Rubrivivax gelatinosus IL144: one gene and its partners. The protein of the gene in region 1 interacts with the protein of each later gene in a pairwise test. Links are inferred from orthologs where the notes say so. Each region holds a gene or a part of one and is shown in the gene's direction. Other genes may lie near its edges.

Region 1 (4,059 bases):
GGTCGTCAGTTCGACTCTGACAGCCGGCACCAGCCCCCTGGCGCGGCCGTGGCTCAGCGCCGCAGGCCGGGCTCGGGCGGCAGCACCCGCACCTTGATCGCCACCGGCGCCCAGCCGGCGTTGCGCAGCCGCGTGTCCAGCCGCGGCAGCAGCTGGCGCAGCTTGGCCGCCGCTGCGCCGTGCGCGGCCAGCAGCGTCCAGCCTTCCTCATCGAGCGGCCCGGGCCGCACCGCGGTGCGCAGGCCGCCGGCCAGCAGCGGCGCGATCGCGTCGTAGCGCGCGCGCGACTCGCGCGCCCGCTGCAGCAGCCCCGCCAGCGGCGCGTGGCCGCTCAGCGCGTCGCTGAACGAGAGCGTGCCGGCGAGAGGGGAGCGGGGGGCCATCACGACAGTCTAGCCCTATGGCCGCGCGAGCGCGGGGGCGCCGATGTCGCGCCATGACCGGGTGCTAAACTCGTCGGCTTCGTGTCCGTGCGCCAGCGCGACGCCCGAGCGCCCCGAGCGAATCGCCCGATCCCTCTCGGCCCTTCGGCATCGCGGGGTGCCGGCACCGCATCACATCTCGAGCGCGGACTTCATGTTTCCCAAGATCCTGACCCAGATTTTCGGCAGCCGCAACGAACGCCTGCTGAAGGGCTACCGGCGCACGGTCGACAAGATCAACGCGCTGGAGTCGCAGCTGCAGAAGCTCGACGACGCCGCGCTGCGTGCCAAGACCGACGAGTTCCGCCAGCGCCTGGCCCAGGGCACCTCGCTCGACGACCTGCTGCCCGAGGCTTTCGCCGTCGTGCGCGAGGCCGGCAAGCGCGTGCTGAAGATGCGCCACTTCGACGTCCAGCTGATCGGCGGCATGGCGCTGCACGAAGGCAAGATCGCCGAAATGCGCACCGGCGAAGGCAAGACGCTGGTCGCCACGCTGCCGGTGTACCTGAACGCGCTGCCGGGCAAGGGCGTGCACGTGGTCACCGTCAACGACTATCTCGCGCGCCGCGACGCCGAATGGATGGGCCGGCTCTACGGCTTCCTGGGGCTGACCGTCGGCGTCAACGTGCCGGGCCTGTCGCGCGAGGAGAAGCAGGCCGCCTTCGCCGCCGACGTCACCTACGGCACGAACAACGAGTTCGGCTTCGACTACCTGCGCGACAACATGGTCTACGACGTGCGCGAGCGCGTCGCGCGCGGCCTGAACTACGCCATCGTCGACGAGGTGGACTCGATCCTCATCGACGAGGCGCGCACGCCGCTGATCATCAGCGGCCAGGCCGAGGACCACACCGAGCTGTACGTCAGTGTCGACGCGGTGATCCCGAAGCTGAAGAAGCAGATCGGCGAAGCCGATCCGCGCACCGGCGAAGGCGTCATCGAGCCGGGCGACTTCACCGTCGACGAGAAGGCGCACCAGGTCTTCCTGACCGAAGCCGGCCACGAGAAGGCCGAGCAGATCCTCGCCGAGGCCGGCCTGCTGGCCCCGGGCGCGAGCCTGTACGACCCGGCCAACATCGCGCTGATGCACCACGTCTACGCGGCGCTGCGGGCCCACCAGCTCTACAACCGCGACCAGCACTACGTCGTGCAGAACGGCGAAGTGGTCATCGTCGACGAGTTCACCGGCCGTCTGATGACGGGCCGGCGCTGGAGCGACGGCCTGCACCAGGCCGTGGAAGCCAAGGAAGGCGTCCGGATCCAGAGCGAGAACCAGACGATGGCCTCGGTCACCTTCCAGAACTACTTCCGCATGTACGGCAAGCTGTCGGGCATGACGGGCACGGCCGACACCGAGGCCTACGAGTTCCAGGAGATCTACGGCCTCGAGACGGTGGTCATTCCGCCGAACAAGCCGACCGTCCGCCAGGACGAGAACGACCTGATCTACAAGACGGCCAAGGAGAAGTACGACGCCGTCATCGCCGACATCCGCGACTGCTACGAGCGCGGCCAGCCGGTGCTGGTCGGCACGACCTCGATCGAGAACTCGGAGCTGATCTCCGAGCTGCTGAAGAAGGCCGATCTGCCGCACCAGGTGCTCAACGCCAAGCAGCACGCCAAGGAAGCCGAGATCGTCGCCCAGGCCGGCCGGCCGAAGATGGTGACGATCGCGACCAACATGGCCGGCCGCGGCACCGACATCGTGCTCGGCGGCAACGTCGAGAAGCAGATCCAGTTCCTCGAAGCCGACCCGGCGCTGTCCGAGGACGAGAAGAAGGCCCGCGCCCAGCAGCTCACCGACGAGTGGCAGGGCCTGCACGAGAAGGTCAAGTCGCTGGGCGGGCTGCGCATCGTCGCCACCGAGCGCCACGAGAGCCGGCGCATCGACAACCAGCTGCGCGGCCGTTCGGGCCGCCAAGGCGACCCGGGTTCCAGCCGCTTCTACCTGAGCCTGGACGACCCGCTGATGCGCATCTTCGCCGGCGACCGCGTGCGCGCGGTGATGGACCGGCTGAAGATGCCCGAGGGTGAGGCCATCGAGGCCGGCATCGTCAACCGCTCGATCGAGAGCGCGCAGCGCAAGGTCGAGGCGCGCAACTTCGACATCCGCAAGCAGCTGCTCGAGTACGACGACGTCTCCAACGACCAGCGCAAGGTCATCTACCAGCAGCGCAACGAGATCCTCGAGTCCGAGTCGCTGGACCAGCAGATCTCGAACCTGCGCCGCGCGACGATGACCGAGGTCGTGCGCACCTACGTGCCCGCCGAGAGCCTGGAAGAGCAGTGGGACCTGGCCGCGCTCGAACGCGTGCTGACCGAGGAATGGCAGCTCGAGCTGCCGCTCAAGAGCATCGTCGAGGGCAGCGAGAGCATCACCGACGAGGAGATCGTCGACAAGGTCATCGCCGCCGCCGACGCGCAGTTCCAGGCCAAGATCGACCTGGTCGGCAGCGAACAGTTCACGCCCTTCATGCGCATGGTGCTGCTGCAGGCGATGGACTCGCACTGGCGTGATCACCTCGCGGCGCTGGACTACCTGCGCCAGGGCATCCACCTGCGCGGCTACGCCCAGAAGAACCCGAAGCAGGAATACAAGCGCGAGGCCTTCGAGCTCTTCAGCCAGCTGCTCGACGTCGTGAAGATGGAAGTCACGCGCGTGCTGATGACGGTGCGCATCCAGTCGCGCGACCAGGCCAGCGAAGCCGCCGAGGCGATCGAGGAGCAGGCCGGCCAGGTCAGCAACGTGACCTACACCCATCCCAACGAGGACGGCAGCGTCTCGCAGGAAGCCGATGCCGCCACGGCCGTGGCCGAGGTGCCGCGCGTCGGCCGCAACGATCCCTGCCCCTGCGGCAGCGGCAAGAAGTACAAGAGCTGCCACGGCAAGCTGGCCTGACGGCCGGCATCGCCGCGACGACGACGGGGCCCGCGGGCCCCGTTTCCATTTCCGGCGGACATGAAAAAGGGGCCCCGAGGGGCCCCTTCGTGCAGGCTCGCGCCGCTTATTGCGGGCGGGCGATCGTGATCACCGGCGAGGTCCAGGTCTCCCAGTCGGTCGCGATGCCCTCGTCGCCCAGCGCCTTGAGCACCGAGATCTTCACGACGTAGCGGCCGTTGGGCACCGTCTTCCAGGCCTTCGGGTTCTCGCCCTTGCCGCGGAAGGTCGTGCCGTCCCAGGAGTAGGTGAAGAAGCCGCCCGGCGTCGAGTTGCGGGTGACGTACTCCTCCATGCTCACGCGGTGCCAGGACTTGCCGGTGTCGGCCTCGAAGGCTTCCAGGATCACCTTGCGCGACAGGTGGTCGTAGTGCACGAGGAAGTACGGGATGTTCCCGTCGGCCATCGTGAACGTCGCACCCGAGGGCTGGTTGGTGTAGCTGCCGCCGGCCAGCGTCGCCAGCCACGGGAAGCCGTTGGCCGTCGGCGTCAGCACCACGGTCGACTGGTAGTCGCCCTTGAAGCCGGCGTAGGGCACGCGCAGCGGCGCGGTGCCGTTGGTCGGCGTCAGGACGATGTAGCCGCCGTAGAGGCTGCGGTCGGGCAGCGAGCTGTTGGCGGTGATCGTCGCCGAGAACTTGCCCGTGCCGCGGGCCGGCACCGTCAGCGTCGTCTGGCTGAAGCTCACCGTCGCCGGGC
Region 2 (3,639 bases), 820 kb from region 1 along the record:
CCTACTTGGCCGAGCGCCAGGCCGCCGCCGGCACCGGCTGGCAGGCGCCCGACTGGGCGGCGTTCGCCGTCGCCACCCCGGTCGGGCAGGACCGCATCGAGCTGACGAACAGCGCCTGGTCGTTCTCGCGCGCCGAGAGCGAGGCGGCGCTGGGTCTGGACGGCCTGCTGATGCTCAACGACTTCGAGGCCCTGGCGCTGTCGCTGCCGGGGCTGGCACCGCAGCAGCTGCGTGCCCACGGCGCGCTGCCGGCGGCGCGCGGCACGCTGGCCGTGCTCGGCCCGGGCACCGGGCTGGGCGTCGGCGGCCTGCTCGAGACGGCCCACGGCTGGCGCGCGATCGCCGGCGAAGGCGGCCACGCGACGCTCGCGGCAGGCGACGATTTCGAGGCCGAAGTCCTGCGCGTCGTGCGCGGCGAGTTCGAGCACGTGTCGGCCGAACGCCTGCTGTCGGGCATCGGTCTGCCGACGCTGTACCGCGCCATCGCCCGCGTGCGCGGCGAGGCCGCGGCCGAACTGACGGCCGAGGAGATCGGCACGCGCGGCGCCGACGGCTCGGACGCGCTGTGCGCCGCGACGCTGGACAGCTTCTGCGCGATGCTCGGCGGCTTCGCCGGCAACGTCGCGCTGACCTTCGGCGCGCGCGGTGGCGTGTTCATCGGCGGCGGCATCGTGCCGCGTTTCGCCGACTTCTTCTTCGCCTCGCGTTTCCGTGAACGTTTCGAGGCCAAGGGGCGCTTTCGTGCCTACCTCGAAGCGGTACCGACGGCGCTGATCGTCGAGCCGTACGCCGCGCTGTACGGCGCCGCCGCCGCCATCGAGGCACGGCGCCGTCGCGCCACTTCACAAGGCCACGCCGCATGAGCACGCGCCGTGGCCAGCCGAGCGCCCGTCGGGCCGGGGGACCGCGAGACCCCGCGCATGACGGCACTGCCGCGACCGCCGGACGACGGTCGCGATTCGGGCCGGGGCTTGCACGACGGGCGCCCGCCGAATTTCCCCGTCCCATTCACCACTAGACCACGAACGAGGAGTTAACGATGTCTCGCCTTCACACCCGACTTCTTCCACTGGCGGCGGCCGCTGCGGCCGCGCTGTTCAGCACCGGCGCGAGCGCGCTGGAGTTCCATGGCTACATCCGCAGCGGCTCCGGCGTCACCAGCGGTGGCGGCGACCAGACCTGCTTCTCGCTCCCGGGCGCCTACACCAAGTACCGTCTCGGCAACGAGTGCGAAACCTACGGTGAAGCCCAGCTCGACCAGAACCTCTACGACGGCAAGGACGGCGTCAAGTTCGACTACCACCTGATGTTCGCGTACAGCAAGGCGTACTCGACGCAGCAGGACTACGAGAGCCTGAAGAACGACGGCGCCGACTGGGCGCTGCGCCAGAACTGGATCGGCGTGAAGGGCCTGCCGATGCTCAATGGCGCCAGCGTCTGGGCGGGCAAGCGCTACTACAAGCGCGAAGACGTCCACATGTCGGACTTCTACTACCACGACACCTCGGGCTACGGCGCGGGTATCGAGGACGTGCAGGCCGGCCCGGGCAAGTTCTCGTACGCGCTGATGCGCAACACCGACACCGACCGTGGCATGACCCGCCACGACTTCCGCTACGAAGGCATCAGCCTGGGCGGGGCCGGCACGCTGGACTTCGCGATCGAGCTGAACCGTGCCGACTCGACCAATGGCGCGACCGCGGAGAACGGCTCGTTCCTGCAGGTCGAGCACATGATCCCGATGTTCGGCGGCTTCAACAAGCTGGCCGTGCAGTACGGCAAGGGCTCGGCGAGCAACCTGGTGCTCGGCTATCCGTCCTACACCGCCGACAACGACAACAAGACCTGGCGCATCCTGGACTGGGGCGTGGTCGAGTTCTCGCCGTCGTTCAGCGGCATGTACGAGATCATGCACCAGGACACGAAGGACAACTATTCGTGGACCTCGATCGGCGTGCGCCCGGTCTGGCACCTCACCGACTACTTCAAGCTGCAGGCTGAACTCGGCTACGACCGCGTGAAGCCCGACAACCTGAAGACGATGAACCTGACGAAGTTCACGATCGCCCCGACGCTGGTCGCCGGCCGTGGCTTCTGGGCGCGTCCGGAACTGCGCCTGTACGTCACGCACGCGAAGTGGAACGACGCCGCGCGTGACCAGTGGGGTGGTGTGGCTGGTGGCAGCACGGGCCGCTTCGGCTCGGACACCAACGGCACGACCTACGGCTTCCAGATCGAAGCCTGGTGGTGATCGGCTGACGGGGTGCCGGGCGACCGGCACCCTGTTCGCGACTCGTCCCTTTACGACAAAGGCGCTCCTCGGAGCGCCTTTTTTTGCGTCGTGCCCGGCTGGAGGCCGGGCGGCGTTCAACTCACTTGCGTGCCTTCAGCGCCTCTTCGAGCGTGAAGTACGCGGTGCAGTCGCCGGCGTTGATGAACACCTGGCGACCCTGCGGCAGCATCCAGGTCGAGTCCTTGGTGCAGTCCTTGTTGTCGCCCTTGTGGATGATGTAGTTGATCTTGCCGTTGCGGAACTCGTTGGCCTTGACCTGCCAGTACATGCCGAAGCCGTCCTGGCCGGTGGGCTTCATCGGGTTGCCCCAGCTGATGCCCATGATCGGCATGTCGGCCTTGTCGCGCGGGCCGACGACCTTGCCGTCCTGCACCTTCTCGAACGATTCCCAGAAGTGCACGCCCCAGCCGGCGTAGCTGCCGTCCGGACGGTAGTAGTGCAGCGAGATCGTGTCGGCGGGCACCTCGGCGACCTTGACCGCGTCCTGCGCGGCGGCCGGGCCGGCCGAGAGCAGGGCCGCGGTACCGAGCGCGGCGATCCAGGCGAGTCGTTTCATCTTTGCTCCTTCGGTGGGGTTCGAACGGGCCGCCCACCCGCGGCCTCCTTGGTTCACTTCAGCGCTTCGAGCAGCACGACGCCGCGCGGGTCGGCGTCCAGCGTCACCTTGCCGCCGGCCACCGTCGCGCTGCCGCCGCCGTAGGCGTCGTGCACGCGCGTGCCGTCGGCGAAGACGTCGGCGACGCTGATCGTCACCGTGCCGCGGGCGCCGACGGCCGCGACGATGCGGTCTTCCGGCAGCACGCGGGCGAAGGTGTAGGGCTGGGCGGCGATCTGCCAGTGCTTGCCGCGTGCGACGGCCACGTGGCGGGCGCGGAACTGGCCCAGCTTGCGCCAGTGCGCCAGCGCCGCGCTGTCCAGGCTGGCCCAGTTCATGTCCGAGCGCGTCGACTGCTGCGGGTCGCCGTAGGCCGCCGGGCCGTCGGGGCGCGCGCTCTCGTCGCCGTAATAGATCTGCACGCCGCCGGGCGCCAGCATCAGCGCCGTCGCGCCGTCGAGGATCGCCTTGCGGTCGAAGAGCTTGGTGTCGTGCGATGAGATGTACGACAGCACGTTGTGCGTCGCCGGCGCGGCCAGCGTGCGCGCGTACTCGGCGTAGACCTTGTCGAGCTCGGCTCCCTTGGCCTCGGCGCGGCGCTGGAAGTCGAAGTTGATCATGTTGTCGAAGCCGATGTCGTAGTGGCGCGTGCGCTCGATGCCCTGACCCCAGTTCTCGCCGGTCATCCAGAACGGCGCGTCGTCGATCGCGGCCTTCGGGTTGGCGGCCTTCCACTCGGCCAGCGCCTTCG
Region 3 (3,557 bases), 3.4 Mb from region 1 along the record:
CTCGGTCAGCGGCACCTGCTCGGGCGCCAGCTTGGCGTAACGCGGGTCCTGGCGCTGGCCACGCGGGTCGGCGGCGTCGAGCACCGGCGGCGGCGTGTCGTAGCTGCGGCGCCAGATCAGCACCTGCTGGTCACCGTACTGCTTGGCCATGTCGCCCTTGTTCAGGCCTTGCAGCGCGCCGTAGTGGCGTTCGTTCAGGCGCCAGTCCTTGACGACCGGCAGCCAGGTGCGCTCCATCTCGTCCAGGCAGTGCCAGAGCGTCCAGATGGCACGCTTCAGCACCGAGGTGTAGGCGACGTCGAACTCGTAGCCGGCGGCCTTCAGCAGACGGCCCGCTTCGCGCGCCTGGGCGACGCCGGTTTCGGTCAGCGGGACGTCGGTCCAGCCGGTGAAGCGGTTCTCGAGGTTCCAGGTGGATTCCCCGTGACGGATCAGGACGAGCTTGTGCATGGGCCGAATTCTATAATTCGCGCCCTCTGCCGCCTTTGATCCCGACGCCTTGAACTTCCTCATCGAAAACTGGATGCTCGTCTTCATGGCTGCCCTCTCGGGCGGCCTGCTCGTGTGGCAGACGATCCAAGGCGGCGCCGGCCGCGGTGTGCCGCCTGCCGAGGCGGTGCGACTCATCAACCGCGAGAAGGGCGTGCTGATCGACGTCTGCGAGCCGGCCGAGTACGAGAAGGGCCACGCCGTCGGCGCGCGCAACATCCCGCTCGCCACGCTGGCCGACGCCAAGGGCCTGCCGGGCAACAAGACGCTGCCGATCGTGCTGCTGTGCGCCTCGGGCGCGCGTGCCGGCCGCGCCGCGGCGCAGCTGCAGAAGGCGGGTTACGAGAAGGCCGTCGCGGTGGCCGGCGGCAACGCCGCCTGGCGCGAAGCCAACCTGCCGATGGAAAGCGGCGCCAAGGGCGACAAGCCCGAGAACGCTGAAAAGACCGAGAAGAAGGCCAGGGCCGCCAAGGCGGAAGCCAAGCCGCTGCCGGCGCCGGCAGCCGAGGCGCCGGCCGCTCCGGTGGCTCCGGTCACCCCGGTGGCCGAGCCGGCACCGACCGTGGCCGAGGTCCCGGCGGTCGAGCCGCAGACCCCGCCGCAGGAACCCAAGGGCGCCTGAGCCCGGCGCGCGGCACGCCCCGCGCGCTTCTGGGTCTTGTCATACGCCGGACAATTCGCTCCGAGCCTGCTGTCTTCGTGCGGGCGAGGAAAGTGCATGAGCCCCGTCCGGATGTACACGACCCAGGTCTGCCCCTACTGCCTGCGCGCCAAGGCGCTGCTCAAGCAGCGCGGCGTCGCGGCGATCGAAGAGATCCGCGTCGACCAGGACCCGAAGCAGCGCGACGCGATGATTGCGCTCACCGGACGCCGCACCGTGCCGCAGATCTTCATCGGCGAGACCCACGTCGGCGGCTGCGACGACCTCGTCGCGCTGGACCAGCGCGGCGGCCTCGCCCCCCTGCTCGCGGGCTGACGCACCCGGGGCGGAGGCCCCGGTGGGGTGGTCCATAATCGCCGGCCGCTGCCGCCCGAACCCGGGCGGCCACCTCCCAACACGGAACCACCATGGCCGACGCGACCCCCGTTTTCCAGATCCAGCGCATGTACCTGAAGGACCTGTCGCTGGAGCAGCCGAACTCGCCGCAGATCCTGCTCGAGCAGCAGCAGCCGGCGGTCGAGATCAATCTCGCGATGGCCGCCGAGGTCGTCGCCGACGGCATCTTCGAGGTCACCGTCACCGCCACCGTCACGACCAAGGTCGCCGACAAGACGCTGTTCCTCGTCGAGGCCAAGCAGGCCGGCATCTTCGAGATCCGCAACATCCCGGAAGACCAGATGCAGGGCATCCTGAGCATCGTCTGCCCGCAGATGGTCTACCCCTACCTGCGCGCCATCGTCTCGGACGTCTGCACGCGCGCCGGCTTCCCGCCGATCCTGCTGAACGAGGTCAACTTCCAGGCCATGTTCGAGGCCCGCATGCAGGCCGAGGCCGCCCAGGCCAACGGCGGCTCGCCGATCATCACCTCGGCGAACTGATCGCCTTCGCGGGGCCTTCGCGGCCCCGCCCCGCGCTGCCGACACGATGAAGATCGCCGTCCTCGGCGCCGGTGCCTGGGGCACGGCGCTCGCCGCCGCGGCCGCGCCGCGCCACGAGGTCCTGCTGTGGACCCGTGACGCCGCCCAGGCCGCCGAGATCGCGGCCACCGGCCGCAACACCCGCTACCTCGGCGACGAGCCGCTGCCCGCCGGCCTGCGCGTCAGCGCCGACCGCGACGCCGCGCTCGCCCACTGCGAAGGCGGCCTGCTGGTCGTCGCGACGCCGATGGCCGGGCTGCGCGAACACCTGGGCTCGCTGCCCGACGAGCGCCCGGCGCTCTGGGCCTGCAAAGGTTTCGAGAGCGGCACCGGCCTGCTCGGCCACGAGATCGCGCGCGAACTGCGCCCCGGCGCCGCCGGCGGCGTGCTGTCGGGCCCGAGCTTCGCGCTCGAGGTGCTGCGTGGCCAGCCGACGGCGCTGGTCGCCGCCAGCGAGTCCGACGCCCTGGCCGCGGCCGCCGTCGAGGCCTTCCACAGCGAGAGCCTGCGCGTCTACACGGCGCGCGACATCGTCGGCGTCGAGGTCGGCGGCGCGGTGAAGAACGTGCTCGCGATCGCCACCGGCATCGGCGACGGCCTGGCCGCCACCGGGCTCAACGCCCGCGCCGCGCTGGTCACGCGCGGGCTGGCCGAGATGACGCGGCTGGGCGTCGCGCTGGGCGGCCAGGCGGCCACTTTCATGGGCCTGTCGGGGCTGGGCGACCTGGTGCTCACCGCCACCGGCGACCTGTCACGCAACCGCAAGGTCGGCCTGGCGCTGGCCGCCGGCAAGGCGCTGCCCGACATCCTGGCCGAGCTCGGCCACGTCTCCGAAGGCGTCTACAGCGCTGCCACGGTGCTGCAGCGCGCGCGTGCGCTGGGCGTCGAGATGCCGATCACCGAAGCCGTCGTCGAGGTGCTCGAAGGCCGTGTTTCGCCCGAGACCGCGCTGCGGCGGCTGATGGGCCGCCAGTCGAAGGCCGAGTAGCCTTCGGCTGTTGACCACACGGCTCCCCCGAGCCCCCTCCGAGAGGGTGCTCCAGCTCGTTCGAGCGCACCCTCCAGCCTCCCTCCGTGAGGGAGGCTCCAGTTTGTATGACGTCCGATGCGCTGCGGGTCCGCCGCGGCCTGCGCGGACGGCTATGCGGCGCCGTCGTATCCGTTCTGGCGCCAGGCGTCGAAGACCGCGACGGCCACCGCGTTGCTGAGGTTCAGGCTGCGCTGGCCGGCGCGCATCGGCAGGCGCACGCGCTGCGAATCGGGGAACCGTGCCAGCAGCTCGGCCGGCAGGCCGGCGCTCTCGGCGCCGAAGACCAGCCAGTCGCCGGCTTGCCAGCGCTGCTCGGCCAACGGGTGCGAGCCGCGTGTCGTGAACGCGAACATGCGCGCAGGGTCGGGGCGCTCGCTCTCCAGCAGCGCGTCCCAGGACGCGTGGCGGCGCACCGGTGCGTACTCGTGGTAGTCCAGCCCGGCGCGGCGCAGCTGCTTGT
Region 4 (3,535 bases), 500 kb from region 1 along the record:
ACGGTGCTGGCCGGTGCGCCGGCGGATCTCGCGGCCGCGGGGCTGGCGATCGGTGACGCGGTGTGCGCGCTGGTCGCCGGCGGCGGTTATGCCGAGCAGTGCGTCGCTCCGGCGGTGCAGTGTCTGCCGCTGCCGCGCGGGCTGACGATGGTCGAGGCGGCGAGCCTGCCCGAGACCTTCTTCACCGTCTGGCAGAACGTGTTCGCCATCGCGCGCCTGGCGCGCGGCGAGACGCTGCTGGTGCAAGGCGGCACTAGCGGCATCGGCGTCACCGCGATCCAGCTCGCCAAGGCCTTCGGCGCCCAGGTGATCGTCACCGCCGGCAGCGACGACAAGTGCGCGGCCGCGCTGGCGGTCGGCGCCGACCACGCGGTCAACTACCGCATGCAGGACTTCGTCGCCGAGGCCAAGCGCCTGACCGACGGGCGCGGCGTCGACGTCGTGCTCGACATGGTCGCCGGCGACTACGTCGCGCGCGAGGTCAAGTGCCTGGCGGTCGACGGCCGCCTGGCGATCATCGCGGTGCAAGGCGGCACGGCCAGCAGCTTCGACGCCGGCGCGGTGCTGCGCAAGCGCATCGCGATCACCGGCTCGACGCTGCGTGCGCGCAGCGTGGACTACAAAGCCGGCTTGGCGCGCGCGCTGCGCGAGCAGGTCTGGCCCTTGCTGGAGACCGGCGCCGTCAAGCCGGTCGTGCACCGCGTGTTCCCGGCGGCCGAGGCGGCCGCGGCGCACGCGCTGATGGAATCCGGTTCGCACGTCGGCAAGATCGTGCTGACCTGGTGAACCCCTTCTCGAGGACTCACAAGATGCGACGCAAGCTCGTGGTGGGCAACTGGAAGATGCATGGCAGCCGCCCGGCCAATGCCGAGCTGCTGGCCGCGCTGATCGCCGGCCGTCCTTACGCCGCCGACGTGGCGGTCTGCGTGCCCAACGTGTTCCTGTCCGAGACCGCGGCGACGCTGGCCGGCAGCGAGCTGCGCTGGGGTGCGCAGGACGTCTCCGAGCACGAGCAGGGCGCCTACACCGGCGAGGTGTCGGCGGCGATGCTGGCCGAATGCGGCTGCCGCTACGCCATCGTCGGCCACTCGGAGCGCCGTGCCTACCACGCCGAGAGCGACGCCGTCGTCGCGCGCAAGGCGCAGGCGGCGCTGGCGCGCGGCGTGACGCCGATCGTCTGCGTCGGCGAGACGCTGGAGCAGCGCGACGCCGGCGAGACCGAAGCGGTCGTCAAGCGCCAGCTTTCGGCGGTGATCCACCAGCTGGCGCACTGCGCCAGCGAGATCGTCGTCGCCTACGAGCCCGTCTGGGCCATCGGCACCGGCCGCACCGCGACGCCCGAACAGGCGCAGGCGGTGCATGCCGTGCTGCGCGCGCAGCTGCACGCGGCCACCGGTCGCGGGCACACGATGCGCATCCTCTACGGCGGCAGCGTCAAGGCGGACAACGCCGCGACGCTGTTCGCGCAACCCGACATCGACGGCGGGCTGATCGGCGGTGCTTCGCTGAAGGCTGCCGACTTCATCGCGATCTGCCGCGCCGCGGCCTGAGCTTTTCCCCGGAGTTTGTTCCCATGCACATCTGGATGAACCTCATCCTCGTCCTGCAGATCCTGTCGGCGCTGGCGATGATCGGCCTCGTGCTGATCCAGCACGGCAAGGGCGCCGACATGGGCGCCTCGTTCGGCGGCGGGTCCTCCGGCAGCCTGTTCGGCGCCACCGGCAGCGCGAACTTCCTGTCGCGTTCGACCGCGGCCTGCGCGACGCTCTTCTTCTGCTGCACGCTGGCCCTGGCCTTCATGTCCAACAGCGTGCGCGGCCCGTCCACGGACGGCGGCAGCGTGCTCGACCGCGCGGCCCCGGTCGCCCCGGCGGCGCCCAGCGCGCCGGCCACCGGTGTCATTCCCGGCACGCAGCCGCTGGCCCCGGCGACGCCGGCCTCCGGCGCGACCGGCGCGAATTGAGCGCGACTGAATCGTCTGTAAGGGTTTCCAAGAAATAAACTAGAAGTCGATATAGAATGCTTCTTTGTCCGGTGAGCGACCCTCATGCCAACCGGACAGTAAGCGCCAGGGTTTGACGTCTTGCCGACGTGGTGAAATTGGTAGACACGCTATCTTGAGGGGGTAGTGGCGAAAGCTGTGCGAGTTCGAGTCTCGCCGTCGGCACCAAAGACCGAGTGACGTGTTGTCCGGAGGTGGTCCAAGCATCCGGCAACGCCGTTCAAAGGAGTGATCCGAATGAACGGTAAAGCGCGCCCAGCGGGCAGCCTGTGTAGGCTGTTCGAGGCGCGTTTTTTTTCGACCTGACAGAACCTGACGGGACTCTGACAAGGATCAAGAAAACATGGACATCCAGGCCTACCTCCCCGTCATCCTGTTCGTGCTCGTCGGCCTCGCTGTCGGCGTCGCGCCGCAGGTTCTCGGCTTCATCTTCGGCCCCAACCGGCCGGACGTCGAGAAGAACAGCCCGTACGAATGCGGCTTCGAGGCCTTCGAGGACGCGCGCATGAAGTTCGACGTGCGCTACTACCTCGTCGCCATCCTGTTCATCCTCTTCGATCTCGAGATCGCCTTCCTCTTCCCCTGGGCCGTGGCCCTGCGCGACATCGGCGCGACGGGGTTCTGGGCGATGATGCTGTTCCTCGGCATCCTCGTCGTCGGTTTCGTCTACGAGTGGAAGAAGGGCGCGCTGGACTGGGACTGACCCCGCCGGCTGGGAGACAAGCTATGGGAATCGAAGGCGTCATCAAGGAAGGCTTCGTCACCACCTCGGTGGACAAGCTGATCAACTGGTCCAAGACCGGATCGCTGTGGCCGATGACCTTCGGCCTGGCCTGCTGTGCGATCGAGATGATGCACGCCGGCGCGGCGCGCTACGACATCGACCGCTTCGGGATGCTGTTCCGCCCGAGCCCGCGGCAGAGCGACCTGATGATCGTCGCCGGCACGCTGTGCAACAAGATGGCACCGGCGCTGCGCAAGGTCTACGACCAGATGGCCGAACCGCGCTGGGTGCTGAGCATGGGCTCGTGCGCCAACGGCGGCGGCTACTACCACTACAGCTACTCCGTCGTGCGCGGCTGCGACCGCATCGTGCCGGTGGACGTCTACGTGCCGGGCTGTCCGCCGACGGCCGAGGCGCTGCTGTACGGGATCCTGCAGCTGCAGAGCAAGATCCGACGCGAAAACACCATCGCGCGCTGACCGCGCGATCAGCACGATGAGCACCCGACTCGACCTCCTGCAGAGCGCCCTCGAAAGCGCACTGGCCGGCAAGATCCGCACGTCCGTGCGCGCGCTCGGCGAGATCACCATCACCGTCGGCGCCGCCGACTACCTCGAGGTCGCGCGCACGCTGCGCGACACGCCCGAACTGCGCTTCGAGCAGCTCGTCGACCTGTGCGGCGTCGACTACTCGGAGTACCGCAACCAGCCCTGGGACGGCCCGCGCTTCTGCGTCGTGTCGCACCTGCTGTCGCTGACCCACAACTGGCGCCTGCGGCTGAAGGTCTTCTGCCCCGACGACGACCTGCC
Region 5 (3,695 bases), 3.1 Mb from region 1 along the record:
GACGGCTTCGACAAGTGCGACCGCGCCCACTTCGACGCCCTGCTGCACGGCTGCATCGCCGAAGCCTCGGCGCTGGACGCGGTGCTCGCGCGCCACGTTGACCGCCGCACCAACCAGCTCTCGCCGGTCGAGCACGCGGTGCTGATGATCGGCGCCTACGAGCTGACGCACTGCATGGAAGTGCCGTACCGCGTCGCGATCAACGAAGCCGTCGAGCTCGCCAAGAGCTTCGGCGGCACCGACGGCCACAAGTACGTCAACGGCGTGCTCGACAAGGCGGCCGGCGACCTGCGCCCGGCCGAGGTCGCGCAGCGCCGCGCCCAGGGGGCCTGATGCGCGTCGCCAGCCGGGTCGCACGCATCGACCCGTTCTACGTCATGGAATGCGCCAAGGCGGCCGACCGCATCGCCGCCAGCCCCGCCTGCGACCCCGCACGCGGCGGCGAGCCGATGATCTACCTGAACATCGGCGAACCCGACTTCACGGCGCCGCCGGGCGTGCAGCGCGCCGCCGAGGCCTGCCTGGCCGCCGGCCGCACGCAGTACACGCCGGCGCTGGGCCTGCCCGCGCTGCGCGAACGCATCGCCGGCTGGTACCGCACACGCTGGGGCGTCGACGTCGACCCGGCGCGCATCGCCGTCACCGCCGGCGCGTCGGCGGCGCTTCAGCTCGTCTGCCTGGCCTTGTTCGAGGCCGGCGACGAGGTGCTGATGCCGGACCCGAGCTACCCCTGCAACCGCCATTTCGTCGCCGCCGCCGGCGGCACGGCGCGGCTGGTGCCGGCGGTGCCCGCGGCGCGTTTCCAGCTCGACGCCGGCTCGGTGGCCGCGCACTGGACGCCGGCCACGCGCGGCGTGCTGCTGGCCTCGCCGAGCAACCCGACCGGCACCTCGATCGCGCCGGCCGAGATGGCCGCCATCGCCGAGACCGTGCGCGAACGCGGCGGCGTCACGATCGTCGACGAGATCTACCTCGGCCTGGGCTACGACGAGGCCTTCGGCCACACGGCGCTGGCGCTGGGCGAGGACATCGTCTCGATCAACAGCTTCTCCAAGTACTTCAGCATGACCGGCTGGCGCGTCGGCTGGGTGGTGCTGCCGACGGCGCTGGTCGGCGCGGTCGAGAAGCTGGCGCAGAACCTCTTCATCTGCCCCTCGACGGTGGCCCAGCACGCCGCGCTGGCCTGTTTCGAGCCCGAGGCCATCGACGAATACGAACGCCGGCGCGAGGAGTTCCGCCGCCGCCGCGACTTCATCGTGCCCGAGTTGCAGAAGCTGGGCCTCGCGGTGCCGGTCGTGCCCGACGGCGCGTTCTACGCCTGGGCCGACTGCTCGCGCTATTCGCCCAGCAGCTGGGACTTCTGCATGCAGATGATGGAGCGTGCCCACGTCGCGATGACGCCGGGCCGCGACTTCGGCCCGGCCGCCGCCGAGCGCTACCTGCGCCTGTCCTTCGCCAACTCGATGGCCCAGCTCGAAGCCGCGATCGCGCGCCTGGCGCGCGAACTCCGATGAGCCCGCGGCAGCCCCGCCGGCCCGGGGGCCGTTGCTGCGCTGCCGCATAATCGCCCGCCGATGTCCGAGACCGCCGCTTTCCGCCACCGCGTCCGCGTCTACTGGGAAGACACCGACGCCGGCGGCGTCGTCTACTACGCGAACTACCTGAAGTTCTTCGAGCGTGCCCGCACCGAGTGGCTGCGCTCGCTGGGCATCGGCCAGGAAGCCGGGCGCGTCGCCACCGGCACCGTTTTCGTCGTCGCCGACGCCACCGTCTCCTACCGCCGCCCGGCGCGGCTGGACGACGAGATCGTCGTCACCGCCAGCGTGCGCGAGCTCTGCCGCGCCTCGCTCGTCTTCGCCCAGCAGGCCTGGCGCGGCGAGGAGCTGCTGGCCGAAGCCGAGGTCCGTGTCGGCTGCGTCGACGCCGCGACCTTCCGCCCCGTGCGCATCCCGCTCCAGATCTTCGACGCCCTCCGATGAACCAGGATCTTTCGATCGTCTCCCTCGTGCTGCAGGCGAGCGCCGTCGTGCAGCTCGTGATGGCCGGCCTGGCGCTGGTCTCTCTGGCCAGCTGGACCGTCATCTTCGGCAAGCTCTTCGGCCTGCGCACCGTGCGCAGCCGCAACGAAGCCTTCGAACGCGAGTTCTGGTCGGGCCGCAGCCTGACCGAGCTGAACCAGGCGGCCACGAACAAGACCGACGCGGCGCCGATCGAACGCATCTTCGCCAGCGGCATGCGCGAGTTCCTGAAGCTGCGCGAACGCCGCCTGGACGCCGGCGCCCAGCTCGACGGCGCACGCCGCGCGATGCGCGCCAGCTTCCAGCGCGAGCTCGATGCGATCGAGAGCCACCTCAGCTTCCTCGCCTCGGTCGGCTCGGTCTCGCCCTACGTCGGCCTGTTCGGCACCGTCTGGGGGATCATGCATGCCTTCGTCGGCCTGTCCAACCTGCAGCAGGTGACGCTGGCCACCGTCGCGCCGGGCATCGCCGAGGCGCTGGTGGCCACCGCGATCGGCCTGTTCGCGGCGATCCCGGCGGTCATCGCCTACAACCGCTTCGCGCGCGACATCGACCGCATCGCGATCCAGTTCGAGACCTTCATCGAGGAGTTCTCGAACATCCTGCAGCGCAACGCGTCGGGCCCGGCCGGGAGCGTCTGAGATGCCTGCCGTGGCTTCCCGCGGCGGCCGCGGCCGCCGCCGATCGGTCAACGAGATCAACATGGTCCCGTTCATCGACGTGATGCTGGTGCTGCTGATCATCTTCATGGTCACCGCGCCGCTGATCACCACCGGCGTCGTCGACCTGCCCTCGGTCGGCAAGTCGCAGCAGCGGCCGAGCGCGGTGGTCGAGATCGTCGTCGGCAGCGACGAGACGCTGAAGCTGCGCCTGATCGACGGCAGCAAGGCCGGCGAGCCCGAGGCGGTCAAGCTGCCGCAGCTCGTGGCCCGCGTGCGCGAGGCGCAGGACGGCAAGGCCGAGGTGCCGGTCGTCATCAGCGCCGACCGCAACGTCAAGTACGAGAGCGTCGTGCGCGTGATGGACACGCTGCAGCGCGCCGGCGTGCAGCGCGTCGGCCTCTCGGTCAAGCAGGGAGCCTGAGCCCGTGGCGCATGACGCGCTGCAGCCCCGCCCGGCCGACAGCCTGCTGACCGGCGCCGGGCTGGCGCTGCTCGTTCACCTGCTGCTGATCGTCGGCCTGACGGTCGCCGTCGACTGGCACTCGGCCGAACCCGAGACGGTCAGCGCCGAGCTCTGGGCCGCCGTGCCCGAGACCGCCGCGCCGCCGCCCGCGCCCGAGCCGCCGGCCCCGGCACCCGAACCGAAGCCCGAACCCAAGCCCGCGCCGGAGCCCAAGCCGGCGCCGCCGCAGGCCGCGCCCGACCGCGACGCGCAGATCGCGATCGAACGCGCCGAACGCCGCAAAAAGGAAGAGGAGCGCGAGAAGCGCGAACTCGCCGAGAAGCAGGCGGCAGAGAAGAAGGCCGCCGAGAAGAAGGCACGCGAAAAGGAAGAAGCCGACAAGAAGGCGCGCGAGAAGGAAGAGGCCGACAAGAAGGCCAAGGCCGAAGCCGACGCGAAGAAGAAGGCCGATGCGCAGAAAGCCGCCGACCAGAAGGCCGAGGCCCAGCGCCTGGCCAAGCTGCGCGACGACCAGCTGAAGCGCATGCAGAACTCGCTCGGCGGCACCGGCAC

The links.
Region 2: the proteins of secA (region 1) and RGE_RS01255 interact in binary tests that used the Escherichia coli proteins (3 or more experiments, as listed by UniProt). The link is inferred for Rubrivivax gelatinosus IL144 from one-to-one orthologs.
Region 3: the proteins of secA (region 1) and secB interact in binary tests that used the Escherichia coli proteins (3 or more experiments, as listed by UniProt). The link is inferred for Rubrivivax gelatinosus IL144 from one-to-one orthologs.
Region 4: the proteins of secA (region 1) and secG interact in binary tests that used the Escherichia coli proteins (3 or more experiments, as listed by UniProt). The link is inferred for Rubrivivax gelatinosus IL144 from one-to-one orthologs.
Region 5: the proteins of secA (region 1) and ybgC interact in binary tests that used the Escherichia coli proteins (3 or more experiments, as listed by UniProt). The link is inferred for Rubrivivax gelatinosus IL144 from one-to-one orthologs.

What each region holds. Positions count from the first base shown.
Region 1 is NC_017075.1:1,090,934-1,094,992, forward strand. The notes cover bases 231-3,521. They hold secA (preprotein translocase subunit SecA), read left to right. Parts: upstream 231-576; coding sequence 577-3,321; downstream 3,322-3,521. Other genes in these bases: RGE_RS05160 (hypothetical protein), read right to left, coding at 231-383; RGE_RS24895 (S8 family serine peptidase), read right to left, coding at 3,428-3,521. Outside these bases: more of RGE_RS05160, read right to left, coding at 54-230; more of RGE_RS24895, read right to left, coding at 3,522-4,059. UniProt on the Escherichia coli protein: Required for protein export, interacts with the SecYEG preprotein conducting channel.
Region 2 is NC_017075.1:269,446-273,084, forward strand. What follows is about bases 275-3,145. They hold RGE_RS01255 (maltoporin), read left to right. Parts: upstream 275-1,039; coding sequence 1,040-2,251; downstream 2,252-3,145. Other genes in these bases: glk (glucokinase), read left to right, coding at 275-863; RGE_RS01260 (pullulanase-associated domain-containing protein), read right to left, coding at 2,373-2,849; RGE_RS01265 (alpha-amylase family glycosyl hydrolase), read right to left, coding at 2,903-3,145. Also shown: more of glk, read left to right, coding at 1-274; more of RGE_RS01265, read right to left, coding at 3,146-3,639.
Region 3 is NC_017075.1:4,494,053-4,497,609, reverse strand. The notes cover bases 504-3,292. They hold secB (protein-export chaperone SecB), read left to right. Parts: upstream 504-1,557; coding sequence 1,558-2,028; downstream 2,029-3,292. Other genes in these bases: trmL (tRNA (uridine(34)/cytosine(34)/5-carboxymethylaminomethyluridine(34)-2'-O)-methyltransferase TrmL), read right to left, coding at 3,208-3,292; RGE_RS20425 (NAD(P)H-dependent glycerol-3-phosphate dehydrogenase), read left to right, coding at 2,075-3,055; grxC (glutaredoxin 3), read left to right, coding at 1,208-1,465; RGE_RS20440 (rhodanese-like domain-containing protein), read left to right, coding at 504-1,111. Outside these bases: gpmA (2,3-diphosphoglycerate-dependent phosphoglycerate mutase), read right to left, coding at 1-450; more of RGE_RS20440, read left to right, coding at 500-503; more of trmL, read right to left, coding at 3,293-3,557. UniProt on the Escherichia coli protein: One of the proteins required for the normal export of some preproteins out of the cell cytoplasm. It is a molecular chaperone that binds to a subset of precursor proteins, maintaining them in a translocation-competent state.
Region 4 is NC_017075.1:1,594,927-1,598,461, forward strand. The notes cover bases 502-3,268. They hold secG (preprotein translocase subunit SecG), read left to right. Parts: upstream 502-1,573; coding sequence 1,574-1,963; downstream 1,964-3,268. Other genes in these bases: RGE_RS07635 (NAD(P)H-quinone oxidoreductase), read left to right, coding at 502-786; tpiA (triose-phosphate isomerase), read left to right, coding at 810-1,550; RGE_RS07655 (NADH-quinone oxidoreductase subunit A), read left to right, coding at 2,346-2,705; RGE_RS07660 (NuoB/complex I 20 kDa subunit family protein), read left to right, coding at 2,729-3,205; RGE_RS07665 (NADH-quinone oxidoreductase subunit C), read left to right, coding at 3,222-3,268. In the rest of the region: more of RGE_RS07635, read left to right, coding at 1-501; more of RGE_RS07665, read left to right, coding at 3,269-3,535. UniProt on the Escherichia coli protein: Subunit of the protein translocation channel SecYEG. Overexpression of some hybrid proteins has been thought to jam the protein secretion apparatus resulting in cell death; while this may be true it also results in FtsH-mediated degradation of SecY.
Region 5 is NC_017075.1:4,193,475-4,197,169, forward strand. Bases 350-3,276 are described here. They hold ybgC (tol-pal system-associated acyl-CoA thioesterase), read left to right. Parts: upstream 350-1,574; coding sequence 1,575-1,979; downstream 1,980-3,276. Other genes in these bases: RGE_RS19080 (pyridoxal phosphate-dependent aminotransferase), read left to right, coding at 350-1,514; tolQ (protein TolQ), read left to right, coding at 1,976-2,659; RGE_RS19095 (ExbD/TolR family protein), read left to right, coding at 2,661-3,101; tolA (cell envelope integrity protein TolA), read left to right, coding at 3,106-3,276. Also shown: transcription antitermination factor NusB, read left to right, coding at 1-333; more of RGE_RS19080, read left to right, coding at 333-349; more of tolA, read left to right, coding at 3,277-3,695.